DNA from 3 places in the Neorhizobium sp. P12A genome. Region 3 is predicted to be linked to each of the others. Evidence: riboswitches for the same ligand, from Rfam matches in the RefSeq annotation. Region 3 holds a riboswitch; each other region holds the start of a gene.
What was found. A riboswitch is a leader RNA that binds a small molecule or an ion and turns the genes downstream of it on or off. The one in region 3 is predicted to bind cobalamin.
Positions count from the first base shown of each region.

Region 1: another riboswitch for cobalamin. It lies ahead of DTW90_RS10040 (aromatic ring-hydroxylating dioxygenase subunit alpha); the one in region 3 lies ahead of cobU (bifunctional adenosylcobinamide kinase/adenosylcobinamide-phosphate guanylyltransferase).
Region 2: another riboswitch for cobalamin. It lies ahead of bluB (5,6-dimethylbenzimidazole synthase); the one in region 3 lies ahead of cobU (bifunctional adenosylcobinamide kinase/adenosylcobinamide-phosphate guanylyltransferase).

Region 1 covers NZ_QOVX01000002.1:828,465-832,856, forward strand. The annotation lists gene DTW90_RS10030 (L-threonylcarbamoyladenylate synthase) at 1-948, opposite strand, end outside; gene DTW90_RS10035 (DUF6656 family protein) at 1,015-1,626, opposite strand; cobalamin riboswitch at 1,944-2,145, shown strand; gene DTW90_RS10040 (aromatic ring-hydroxylating dioxygenase subunit alpha) at 2,256-3,497, shown strand; gene DTW90_RS10045 (hybrid-cluster NAD(P)-dependent oxidoreductase) at 3,499-4,392, shown strand, end outside.
Region 2 covers NZ_QOVX01000006.1:274,414-278,805, forward strand. The annotation lists gene DTW90_RS19440 (DUF2865 domain-containing protein) at 1-1,161, shown strand, start outside; gene bluB (5,6-dimethylbenzimidazole synthase) at 1,121-1,846, opposite strand; cobalamin riboswitch at 1,889-2,102, opposite strand; gene DTW90_RS19450 (ankyrin repeat domain-containing protein) at 2,143-3,879, opposite strand; gene DTW90_RS19455 (TolB family protein) at 4,042-4,392, opposite strand, start outside.
Region 3 covers NZ_QOVX01000001.1:52,786-57,177, forward strand. The annotation lists gene cobN (cobaltochelatase subunit CobN) at 1-565, opposite strand, end outside; gene cobW (cobalamin biosynthesis protein CobW) at 575-1,624, opposite strand; gene cobU (bifunctional adenosylcobinamide kinase/adenosylcobinamide-phosphate guanylyltransferase) at 1,629-2,153, opposite strand; cobalamin riboswitch at 2,307-2,728, opposite strand; gene DTW90_RS00265 (chloride channel protein) at 2,936-4,392, shown strand, end outside.

The DNA.
Region 1 (4,392 bases), on a different contig from region 3:
CAGCCGATCGTTGATCGCTTCCCCCAAACCTTCGTTCGGGATCGGGGAAAAGGCGATCGTCTCCGCCCCGCTGGCATCGGCCTTCTTCATATAGTCGAAAAGATTGGCTGCCGCCTCGGCCAGATCGCCGCGGGGGCTGAGATTGAGCACTGTCTTTGCGCGATTTGCGCCTTTTATCTCGGCTGCGCCGAACAGGATCAGGGCTTCGTCAGGCTCGACTGCGGTAGCGGCAAGACGAACCGCGGCACCGGGCGCGTAGTGCGACGCCAGCATGCCCGGCGCCTCGATGGCTGCCGACGCCTTGCCGGAACGCAAAAGCCGCTGGCCGGCGACGCGTTCGATCTCCGAGGCCGCCAGTCCGCCCGGCCGCAGCAGCCGCAGCTTGCCGTCCTCGACCTTGACGATGGTGGATTCGACGCCGACCGCGCTCGCCCCGGCATCGAGGATGAGCTCAATCTTCTCGCCGAGATCCTCATCGACATGGGCAGCGCTGGTGGCGCTGATCTGGCCTGATGTATTGGCGCTCGGTGCGGCGAGCGGTCTGCCGAAAGCTTGGATGAGGTTGCCGGCAAAACCCTTGGGCACGCGGATGCCGACCGTATCGAGACCGGCCGTTGCCAGCGAGTGGATATTGCTGTCCGGTTTCAGCGGAACGATGATGGTAAGCGGTCCCGGCCAGAAGGCTTCGGCAAGACGACGCGATATCGGATCGAATTCGGCATGCTGTTCTGCCATGGCGAGATCGGCCATATGGCAGATCAGCGGATTGAAGCGCGGGCGGCCCTTGGTTTCATAGATGTGGGTAATGGCGACAGGATTGGTCGCGTCGGCAGCAAGTCCATAGACCGTCTCGGTCGGCATGCCGATCGGGAAGCCTTGCGCCAGCACTGCGCATGCTTCCTTTATCGCTGCATCGGGGCTTTTCAGGATGTCGATATGTCTTGCCATGACCTGCCGTTTCCGTTCAGGCAGTCATTAGTCCGATCGCAATGGCCGATCAATCCGAAAGGCCGCTCAAAGTTGCCGGATGATTTCCCGAAGCTGCTCGTTTCGCGCGCCCAGCAGCAGGACGTTGCGGATAGCGACTTGCGGGTCGTGGGTGCGGAAAAGGACGCCGTTGCTGCGGATCGTGCGGTCGATCGTCAGCGACTTGTCTTGCGAGTCTTTGTTGGGCTGGACCGCAACCGCGAAATACATGCGCGACATCCTGAGGTCTATTTCCTCGAAGAAATTATCGTTCTCGCCGATCTTGGCAAAGAAGTTCGCGATGTAGAAGGCCCAGTTCACATGGTCGAACTTGGCAAATTGCGTCCGTGATGCCGTGACATGGCAGTAGCCGAGATGGGGACTGTCCGCCAGCGTGCGATGAAAGATCATCTTCGGAAACTGGATGGCGCGGTGAAAATTGTTCAGCCGGTCATGCGTCTTCTCGCCGGCTGCCTGCAGCTTCGCGGCCGTCCTCTCAGCAACCTCTTCATGAGTGAGATAGCGGCGCTCCTCGGAAAGCCAGTTGGCCTTGGTGCGAATGATGCGGCCCGTTCGGAGGAATTCGGAGTGTACCGCGGCGGGACGTTGCTGCTCGGCTTCGTACGGCTTGCGTGCATCGAAATATCTGAGCTTTGCCATGATCGTCACTCGCCGCAATTGGTATCTCTATTCAGGATAGGGGCCTTGCCTTAACCCGGGCTTAAATCGGCTCGCGCGTCCTGCGTTGTTATTCGGGTCGGAAAGACCCGGTTTCCAGCGGCTGTCGCAAACGCGATATGAAGCCTGGCGATACATGGGAAATCATTGTCCGGAACATCCGTGACCCGCCGAGCATACCGTCTAATACCCTGATTGTGTTGCAATATATGCGGATGTGCAGCGGCAGGATCGCTTGCGTCGTCAATTTCGAAGTCGATGTCGCATTGCAGCCACGCGCCGCCACCGGCTGATGATTATATGGGACGAAATCTCAAGGTGCCGCCTGCTAGGGGAGGCGGAGAATTGGGAAGCCGGTCAAATTCCGGCGCTGCCCCCGCAACGGTGGTGGAGTGGATCGCGGCAATAAGGCCACTGGGCGAAACGCCTGGGAAGGCGCCGCGAAGTTCCTACGGGAACGGCTCCTGAGCCCGGAAACCAGCCATTGGGAGCATGTTTTGACCTGAACTGGTCGCGGTGGGCGGCCGGAGGCAGTTTGGCACCGGCACGCAGCCGGCCGTCCAACCATGTCCTCCGTCTCCAGAGCGGCGAAAGCGCATGAGGATATGACAATGGATATTCGCAATACCGTTCTTCGGCAGCTGAAGAACCGCCGTGAAGGCTTCAGCCTGGAGCAGCCCTTCTACATCGACCAGGACTATTTCAAGCTCGACATGGAACTGATCTATTATCGCGACTGGCTGTTCATCGGCCATGACTGCGAGATCCCGAAGGCCGGCAACTACTTCACGGTCCAGATCGGCGATTACCCCATCGTCATCGTCCGCGGTCGCGACGGTCAGATCCGCGCGCTGCACAACAGCTGCCGCCACCGCGGCTCCCGCGTCTGCACGTCGGAGCGCGGCTCGTCGGCAAAGCTTGTCTGTCCCTACCATCAGTGGACCTACGAGCTCGACGGCTCGCTGCTCTTCGCCCGTCAGATGGCCGAGGATTTCGACAAGACACAGTTCAACCTCAAGCAGGTCCATTGCGAGAGTGTCGGCGGCTATATCTTCATCTGCTTGGCGCAGAACGCACCTGACTTCGCCCCCGTCCGGGCCTCGATCGAGCCCTACATGAAGCCGCATCGCCTCAGCGAGGCGAAGGTCGCCTTCCAGAGCACGATCATCGAAAAGGGCAATTGGAAGCTCGTCTGGGAAAACAACCGCGAATGCTACCATTGCGCCGGCAACCATCCGGAGCTCTGCCGCACCTTCCCGGAAGCACCGACCGTGTCGGGCGTCCAGGGCGCGATGAGCGACCCTGTTATCGTCGCCCACTGGCAGCATTGTGAGGCCGCCGGCCTGCCAAGCGAATTCAAGCTCTCCGCCGACGGCCAGTACCGCACGACCCGCATGCCGCTGATCGAGGGTGCTGAAAGCTACACGATGAGCGGACAGCGCGCCGTCAAGCGCCAGCTGTCGGATGATGTCAGCCTCGGTGGCATCGGCACCATGCTTCTCTTCCACTATCCGACCACCTGGAACCACGTCCTCGGAGACCACGCGATCTCTTTCCGAGTCCTGCCGCTCAATGCCGAGGAAACGGCCGTTACGACCAAGTGGCTCGTCCACAAGGATGCGGTCGAAGGCGTCGATTACGATCTCGAGGAACTGACCCACGTCTGGACCGAGACCAACGATCAGGACCGCCGCATCGTCGAGGAAAATGCCTTCGGCATCCATTCCCCGGCCTATGAGCCCGGTCCCTATTCGGAAATGCACGAAGGCGGCGTCATGCAGTTCGTCGAATGGTATTCGAACTTCATGATCAATCGCCTCCAGGGCGATCAGAAACTGTCGGCGGTGGCGTGAGATGAACATGGCGCTTTCGGTACGACACCAGCACCTGGACGAGATGAAGCCCTGGAGCGACAGGCAGCATCTCCTTGAATGCCTGTCGGCAACGCCGGAGGCGCCAGACGTGATGACCTTCACGTTCCGCTCCGATAAGGACAACTGGTTCCGCTATCTGCCGGGCCAGTTCGTCACGCTTGAAATTCCGGTCGGACCGGAACAGTCGGTCATGCGCACCTATACGCTGTCCTCGACCCCATCGCGGCCCTTCTCGATCGCGGTCACGGTCAAGGCGCAGGCAAGCAGCATCGGCACGCGCTGGATGTTCGAGAACCTGAAGCCCGGCATGCGCATTCGCGCCTTCGGGCCGCTCGGCGATTTCACCCATATCCGCCATCCCGGCGAAAAATACCTGCTGGTCTCGGCCGGATCCGGCATCACGCCGATGATGTCGATGACGCGCTATATGGCCGACACCGCGCCGATGTCCGACATCACCTTCATCAACTGTTCGCGCGGGCCATCGGAGATCATCTTCCGGTCGGAGCTGGAATATCTCGCCCGCTTCATGCCGAACCTCAACCTCGGCTTCATCGTCGAGGCCTGCGCGCGCACCGACCTGTGGTCCGGCCTCAAGGGCCGCATCGACAAGGCGAAGATCGCGCTGCTGGCGCCCGATTTCATGGACCGCACGATCTTCTGCTGCGGCCCTGAGGTCTTCATGGACAGCGTCCGGTCCATGCTGGAAGCGCATGGTTTCGATATGGAACGCTACCATCAGGAAAGCTTCCAGCCGGCTCAGGCCCCGACGCCGCTCGCCGAGGTCAGCGACGACGGCGCCGCGCAAGCTGCGACCTCCATCCGGTTCACCATGGCCGGCAAGGAGGTTTCCTGCCCGTCGGGCCAGACGATC
Region 2 (4,392 bases), on a different contig from region 3:
ATGGAACGCAGCCGGAAATTCTCCTTATTTTTTCTATTGCCCCTGATCGCAGCTACGCCGGTCGCCGCGCAGAACCAGTCGGTTTGTGACGAACTCCACGGACGGCTCGCCAACATCCCCGAGGTCGTCAGCACCTCGCATTCGGTCCGCAGATATTCAAACGCCATCGACGAGCAGACATCGGCGGTCCGCAGGCTTCAGGCGGAGATGCAGGATCGCGGCTGCCACTCCGGCAGTGGGGTAATTATCAACGGGCAGGACGCCGCCGTTTGCGATCAGCTCGAAACCTCGCTTGGCCGCCTGCAGGAAGACCTGCAATTTCTCATCGAGCGGCGTGACGAAAGCCAGCGCGCCGGCGGCTCAGACGATGTGTTGCGCGATCAGCTTGAAACGGCACTCCGGCAAAACGGATGCGAGGATTCCGCAGCGGCTAATCCCGATACGATCATCACCAATCGCCCCGAAGTGCCCGCGACACCAGAGCAGCAGGCGATGCGGACCGACACGTTCATCCAGCCGATGGACAGAAGCGGCGGCCCGCAGCCGGGCTATGACTATTACCAGGCCGCACCGATGAACTATCCCACCGGCGGTCCCTATGGCGCGGGCCTGCAGACGGTCTGCGTGCGGACCTGCGATGGCGGCTTCTTCCCGCTGACCACCAATGCCTCGCCGGTCAATTTTCAGCATGACGCGGAAACCTGCTCGCGCATGTGCCCCGGCGTTCCGACGGAACTTTATTTCCGCTATTTGCCGAACCAGGAATCCTCGGAAATGGTCTCTGCGGCAACAGGCGCGCCCTACAGCGCCATGCCTTACGCCTTTGCCTATCGCAAGCGCGCGCCCGGCGAGAAGTCGTCCTGCACCTGCAACATGTCGGCCTATTACGAAGAAATGCAGCGCGAGAAGGCCAGCATTCAGCCACAGAGCGTCCAGCCGCAGCCAGCCGCGCCCTATAGCTCCATAACGACGATCACGACGACCAAGCCACCCTCACCCCAGCCGCAGACTGCAACGACGGCCCAGCCCGCACCAGCCGACCGCCCTTACGATCCGACGGCCAGGAAGATCCGCCAGGTCGGCCCGCAATTCCTGTCGACGGATGAGGGAAAGATCGACCTCAAACATCCCCTGGCGCCTGGCCCCCAGCCGGAGCAATAGGGCCAACCTCACCCCAGCGGTCACTGAAGACGAGATCGTCCAGCGACAGCCGCTGTCGCCATCCCTTAACCGCCAGTTCCGGTTCACTGTAGAGCTCATCAACATAGCCGAGGCAGAGCCAGGCAACGATCTCGATTCTATCGGGAATGCCGAGCAGCAGCCTAATATCGGCATCATGGAAGATGCTGACCCAGCCCATGCCGACACCTTCGGCACGCGCGGCAAGCCACAGGTTCTGGATGGCGCAAACCGTGGAGTAGGAATCCATGCGCGGATTATGCGTGCGTCCAAGCACGACCGGCCCGGCCCGGTCAGGATCGCAGGTGACGCATATGCTGAGCGGCGCCTTGCGGATACCTTCAAGCTTCAGGGAACGATAGCTGACGGCCCGCTCACCCTTAAACATCTGAGCCGCCTCGTCGTTAGCGTGCTGGAACGCCTGCCACGCAGCCTCACGAACCAAGGGATCGCGGACAAGCACGAAACTCCAGGGCTGCATGAAACCGACGGACGGCGCGCTATGCGCGGCCCCGAGCAGACGCGCAATCAGCGCATCGGGCAACGGATCGGGCAGAAACTGGTCGCGAACATCCCGCCGTGTTTCGATGGCGCGGTAGACAGCTTCTCGTTCAGCCGCGGAAAATGCCTGTGAACGGACAAGAAAATCCTTCGGATCGGGTCGCATCGTCAAATCCCCAACAATGCCGACCTCACCGCCGTCCGCGCGGTTTGGCCTATCGCGTCAGGCCGGTCTTCTGGCTTGGCTTCGATTGCCTCTCGCTACCTTCCCGGTTTAACAACCAGTGGCATCCATATGAAAGAACATTCGAAAGTTCTTTCCTGCGACAGACATCCGCCTCACAGCGTTGGGCACGCGCCGGATTTTGACCGGCTTCCCGATTCTCCCGCTTGGCACGGGCACCTGACGATCAAAGCTATGCGCGATCCGCCTACCGAAAGCAAGCGGATCGCCAACACGTCTCAACGAGAGGAAACGGGCCTCCTGAACAGCCTCATGATTGCCTCATCGCCCGTCTCCCGCGCCAGATCGCCGTAGGAACGTCCCGAGGCATCCCGAATGGAGCGATCGGCGCCGCGGCCGACAAGGAGCGCCGCCGCATCGGCGCGATGATTGAGAATGGCAAAGCCCAGCGGCGTCAGCCAATCTCGGTCCGGGCTCGGCGCACCGGATCGTCGAAGGCTCTCAAAACGCCGGTCGAGCAACGATGGATCCGCGTCCAGCAATGCTTCCAGCTGCCCGATCTCACCAAAGGCGGCCGCCGCAAAGATATCGAGCGGCTGCGTCTTCAGGAACTCCACCATATCGGCATGGCCGTTATAGTCCGCCCAACCGATCGGCGGCGCGTGATAGTAGGGATCGCGGATCGTGGGATCGGCACCATGCTCGATCAGCAGTTTTACCATTTCGATGTGACCGTGGAGTGCTGCTTCATGCAGCGGCGTGCGGCTAGTCATCGCGTTCACATCCAAACCAAGCGCCAGCATCCGACGAACCGCCTCAAGGGCATTTTCGCCTGCGGCCTCATGCAGCATGGTTGGGTGCTTTCGCTGGACATCGGCGGGGCTGGTCTGCTGCGCCGCCATCATTCTCGGCAAATAATCGATTGGATGCTCGCTATTCATGATGGCGACATAGGCCCAATCCTCCGCCTTCAGACGAACCGCGACCGCTCCATGCTGCACGAGATAGGCCACCAACTCCTTCTCGTTGCCGAGCCGCGCCCACTCATAGGGCGTGCGCCCATTGACCGGCCGGTTGACGTCGGCGCCATGCTCGACCAATAGCCGCACCCGCTGCGGCATCCGCTTTTCCAGAGCCCAGGCGAGTTGATAGTCGAACACGGTCTGCGAATTCTCGACCAGCTTCCCATCTTCCCGCACGGACCAATTGTTCCGGTCGCTGGCGCTCAATCCATATTCGAGCAGCAGTTCGAGGCAGGAATTATCCGGCTCGAACATCCTGTTGTAGAGCGCCTGGCTGTCATTGACGTTCGCGCCGGCGTCAAGCAGCAGCCGCGCGAATGTCATATAGCCCGGATGTTCCGGCTGCCGGATTTTCCCAGCCTCTCCCTGCCCGAAGACGCCGGTCAACGCCGTGAAGCGATATTGGCCATTGTCGAGAAAGAGGGCATTCGGATCGGCTCCACGCGCGATCAGCAGTCGGCCGACGTCGAGAGTGGAATGGCCGGGAAGACGGGCATAGGCAGCATAAAGCAACGGCTGCCAATCGTAGGGACCGCCCTTTCGCTCGATCAATTGCGGCTGCCGGTCCAGCCAGCGGGCGACGCGTGCCGCATCGCCCATCGCTGCGGCAACATGGATGCTATCGTCGGCAATATCGGGATGCGCGTCAAGGAGCTCCACGGCCTCGTCGAAACGGGCGGGATCGGCGGGAATACGCGAGAAATAGGACACGGTCGCAAGCGACAGGAAGCGATTGGCAAGCTGATCCCTCGCCTCATCCCGGCTACCCGATCGCTCCAGATGGTCCTTGAGCTTGGTCCAGCTCGAGAACCCGTATTCGCGAGCCGTTACCAGCTGGATATCCTGCAGCCCGACTGCTGCAGCGTCAGCGAAATACGGCGTCACGCGCGCAAGCGCCGACGTATCGCCTGTTTGCACGGCTTTCAAAAAGGCTTTCGCCTGCTTTTTCACGGAATCGAGCGTGGCGTTCGCCGCCAGGGAGCGTGTGGTCACGGAGACCTCCTTTCATAACGTCCGGTATCCGCGCCCACAGACTGAAAAGAGGTGTGGCAGTCTAAAAATCATTCATCAGGTGGGCCTTGCCCTTCCCGCGGATCGGATGTGCCCTGCGAACGATCAAAAGCTATCGGCAAAAATCCGCGCTGTCCAGCGGCCTCAGGCCGCCGGCTCATAGCGAACGAAGGCGAATTCATCACCATCCGGTGACCAATTGGGCGAATTCATCGTGCCCTGGCCACCGAACAGATCGAACAGCGTTTCGACATTGCCGCCATCCGCATCCATCATGCGCACCCGAACGTTCAGGTCGCGCGGATGATCAAACACATCGGGGTCGTAGGAGATGAAGACGACTTTGTCACCCCTGGGTGACGGATGCGGAAACCAGTCGCCGTAGTTGCTGTCCGTTATCCGCTCGACGGCAGAACCATCGGTCTTGACACGCCAGATCTGCATCAGGCCGGTGCGGCTGGAATTGAAGTAAATCCAATTGCCGTCAGCCGAATA
Region 3 (4,392 bases):
CCTCAACGCCTATAACGCCCCTGCCCGGCCACCAGATGCCCGCCTTCATTAGCGGCACCGCGGGCTCCGGCGTCTCGCCGCCGGAAAGCATCGCGTTAGCATAGGCCAGAAACGCCCGCGAGTTCGCATCCCCGCCCTCGATCAGATACGACCAGAGCGCATTGAGGTCATCCAGCGCCACATTTGAAAACGGCGTCAGCCCCGGATCGGCTCGAGAATCTCCCGGCAGCACCGCAATCAGCGCTCCCTGACGAGCAGCGCAGGCATGCAGCGCCTCCAGCGCATAGTGGAAATAGCTCGCCCCGCCGAGCGCCCGAACGATGATCAGCTTCGCATGACACGCGGTACGCTCGATATAGGTATCGACCGACATCGGATGCTTAAGGCTCATCAGGCTGGCGAGCCTCAGGGAAAATCCGGCATTCCCGTGGCCGTGAGCCGCCGCGATAGCGGCGAGCTCCGTGTCGGCAGCCGACAGGAAAAGGATATCGCCTGGCGATTGGCCGAGATCAATCGCCTCGTCGCCATCGCTGATCGTACCCTTCTGTGCCAGCAGGAGATGCATCGTTCTGCCTTACACCAGCGCCTCGATCGCCCCGCGAACGACCGTCTCGTCCATATCGTGCAGGCCGATGACGACGAGCCGGGTCGCACGCGCTTCGCCAGATATCCATGCGCGGTCGAAATATTGATCGATGCGGCTGCCGACGGCCTGGATCTGCAGGCGCATCGGCTTGCCGGGAACATCGACGAAGCCCTTCAGGCGTAGCACGTCATGTTCCGCAATCACGCCCTTCAGCTTCTCGATGAAGGCATTGGGATCGGCGACGGCACCAAGCTCGACGACGAAACTGTCGAACTCGTCGTGGTCATGTGGCGCGCCGTCCTCGTGCTCCAGCTCGTGATGCGATTTGCGGTTCGCAATGTCCTCCTCCGTGCCGACGCCAAGGCCGAGCAGCACAGCGGCAGGCACGTCGCCGTTCTTTGCCTCGATCATCGTCGGCCGGCGATGCGTGCGCGAGGAGACCTCGGCGCGTACGCCGGCGATGCCTGCCGAGTCGAGAAGATCGGTCTTGTTGAGAACGATCAGGTCGGCGCAGGTCAGTTGGTCCTCGAAAAGCTCCTCGATCGGATTGTCGTGGTCGAGCGACGCGTCTTCGGCGCGGGCGGCATTGACCGCATCATGGTCGTCGGCGAAACGGCCGGCCGCAACCGCTGCGCTGTCGACCACGGTGATGACGCCATCGACGGTCACCTGCGTGCGGATATCCGGCCAGTTGAAGGCGGCAACGAGCGGCTGCGGCAGCGCAAGCCCCGAGGTCTCGATGACGATATGGTCCGGCCGGGCGTCGCGCTCTAGGAGCTTCGTCATGGTTGGGATGAAATCGTCGGCGACGGTGCAGCAGATGCAGCCGTTGGTCAGCTCGATAATATCGTCCTCGGTGCAGTTTTCCGCGCCGCAGCCCTTCAGCACGTCGCCGTCGACGCCGAGATCGCCGAATTCGTTGATGATCAACGCGATCTTCTTGCCGCCGGTATTCTGCAGCAGGTTGCGGATCATCGTCGTCTTGCCGGCACCGAGAAAGCCGGTGATGACGGTGGCTGGAATTTTCTGCTGGTTCATCAAATCAACCCTTCATTTTCAGCGGCAGACCGGCCGCAACGAAATAAACTTCCGCGACTTGCGCCGCGATCATCTGGTGGAGGCGTCCGGCATGGTCGCGAAAGGCGCGCGCCATTGCATTGTCCGGCACGATCCCGAGCCCGACCTCGTTGGAGACGAGGACGAGCCGCGCTTTCGCATTCGGCAGGTATTCTGAAAGAGCGGCAAATTCCGCCGCAATGTCGCGCTCCTCCATCATCAGGTTCGTGACCCAGAGCGTCAGGCAATCGATCAGGATGACCCGCCCCTCGCCGTCGATGTCGGCAAGGCGAGAGACGAGATCAAGCGGCTCTTCATACGTCGTCCAGAGATCGCCGCGATCCGCCCGATGCTGCGCAATCCGCGACCGCATCTCGTCGTCCCACGCCCGCCCGGTCGCCACATAGTGACGATCGAGGCCAGAGGACGTCACCAGCGATTCAGCAAAGCGCGACTTGCCCGATCGGGCGCCGCCGAGGATGAGAACAGAGATGAAGGATGGGGATGTCATTTGCGCCGCCGATCGTCACGCATGGAGATGCTGCGCGGCGCTCGATGCGGCGAATATGGTCGCGCGAGCATCCGAAAACGGATGCCGAAATGGTTTCACAGCCATGACAACCTCCGTGCTGGCAGCGGAGCTTTCGCCCCTTGAGCTATGGGCTCTTCGCCCGGCACGCATGGCAGGTCTCCTGGCTCGCGGTTTGAGGCGCGGCGACCGGGGCAGACCGAAGTCGGTCGCCTGAGCAGACCGAAACGGTCGCCCCGGGTCGTGCGCCAGCGGGTCGTCCTCGCCTTCCCGGCAGTCATCATGAAAAGGTGGACGATTCGTAGAATTAGAGGCGTCCAACCCCGGCTGATCATGATGCCACGCCAGTGGCTTTTCCGGCTTCCGGTCTTTTTCGCCCGTCCCCACCATTGGGAACCGTCTGCGAAAAAGCTTTAAAACCGGACAGAAGACCCTGACCGCTCTACAGTCGCGGGGTCGGCTGTGATGAAAACGCCCGGCTTGGGTCCGTCCCGTCACATTCCCTTTTCATCCCTTGCGACGACCGCCGCCCGGGAACCATCCGTTATGAAGCCCGATGGTTACGGAAACCGCCATTCCGAGTCAATCGCATTCGGCGGACGGAAAACGGCCGGGACCTTGCCCCGGCAGCCATTATTTTTCGACGCGAGGGGCAATTGGCGGGAAAAAGGAAGAAGATGTCGGTCTTTTGCCGTAATTCTTTGACCTTAGCAGTCTATAGACTGCTTCAAGCTTTCGAATGCCTGTAAAAGTTCGTCCTCCCGATGCTGCAGAAATTCAAACAGCGCCGTTTTGGCGCCCTGTATTCCTTCTTTGATCTCGGCCGCATGAGAGCTGCGTTGCGTCGCAGCGAGCTCGGTATGATCTTTGCCGGCGCTTTCGTCGGGATCACATCCGGCTGCGCGGTCACCGCTATGAGCGTGATATCGCGGACGATGCACACGCTGATCTTCGGTATCGACGACTCAGGGCGCTTGAGTTCGGCGCAGGTTGACGACAAGTTCCTGCTGCTCGCATCTCCTGTTGTCGGCGGCATCGTCCTGGGCCTGATGATCTTCATTCTGGCCAAGACCCGCAAGAAGCCGATGGTCGACCCGATCGAAGCGAACGCCTTGCATGGCGGCCGGCTGTCGCTGACCGACAGCATCCTGGTCGCCGTGCAGAATCTCATTTCGAACGGCTTCGGCGCTTCCGTCGGCCTCGAGGCCGGCTACACCCAGATCGCGGCAGGAATAGCGTCAAAGCTCGGCTACAAACTTCAGCTTCGCCGCTCCGATCTCAGAACGCTCGTCGGCTGTGGCGCCGCCGGCGCCATCGCCGCCGCCTTCAACGCACCGCTGACCGGTGCTTTTTACGCCTTCGAGCTCATCATCGGCACCTATTCGATCATCACGCTGACGCCCGTCGTCGTCTCCGCACTGATCTCCACCCTCGTGGCGCGCCTTCTCTCCGGCAACGATTTCAACATCGACGTCGGCGATTTCGGCAGCGTCGTTCCGGCGGACTATATTCCGGCGCTCTTGCTCGGCGCTTTCTGCGCCGGCGCCGGAATCCTGATCATGCAGGGCGTTTCCTTCATCGAGGAACTGGCGCGAAAGAGCTCCATCGCATTGCCCTTCCGTCCGGCACTCGGCGGTATCGTTGTCGGCCTCCTCGCCCTGATAACGCCGCAGGTGCTTTCGGCGGGTCACGGCGCCCTGCATCTCAATCTCGCCAACACCATCGCAATCCCGACGCTGATCGGCATTCTGCTCCTGAAATCCCTAGCGTCAGCCGTCTCGATCGGCTCCGGTTTCAGAGGCGGCCTGTTCTTCGCCTCGCTTTTCATGGGCGCCTTGCTTGGCAAGATCTTCGCCTATTCCGCCCCCTATTTCGATCACGCGACGCTGACGCCGGTTATCTACGCTGTCGTTGGCATGAGTTCGCTTGCCGTCGCTATCATCGGCGGCCCGCTGACCATGACCTTCCTCGCGCTGGAAATCACCGGCGACTTCCCGATCACCGCGCTGGTGCTTGCCGCCGTCATCACCTCGTCGCTCGTCGTCCGCTCGACCTTCGGCTACTCCTTCGCGACCTGGCGTTTTCACCTTCGCGGCGAGAGCATTCGCAGCGCCCACGATGTCGGCTGGATCCGCAGCCTGACGGTCGGCCGGATGATGCGCGAAGACGTGCGCACCGCCAGCGTCAACATAACGGTCGAGGAGTTCCGCCACGACTTCCC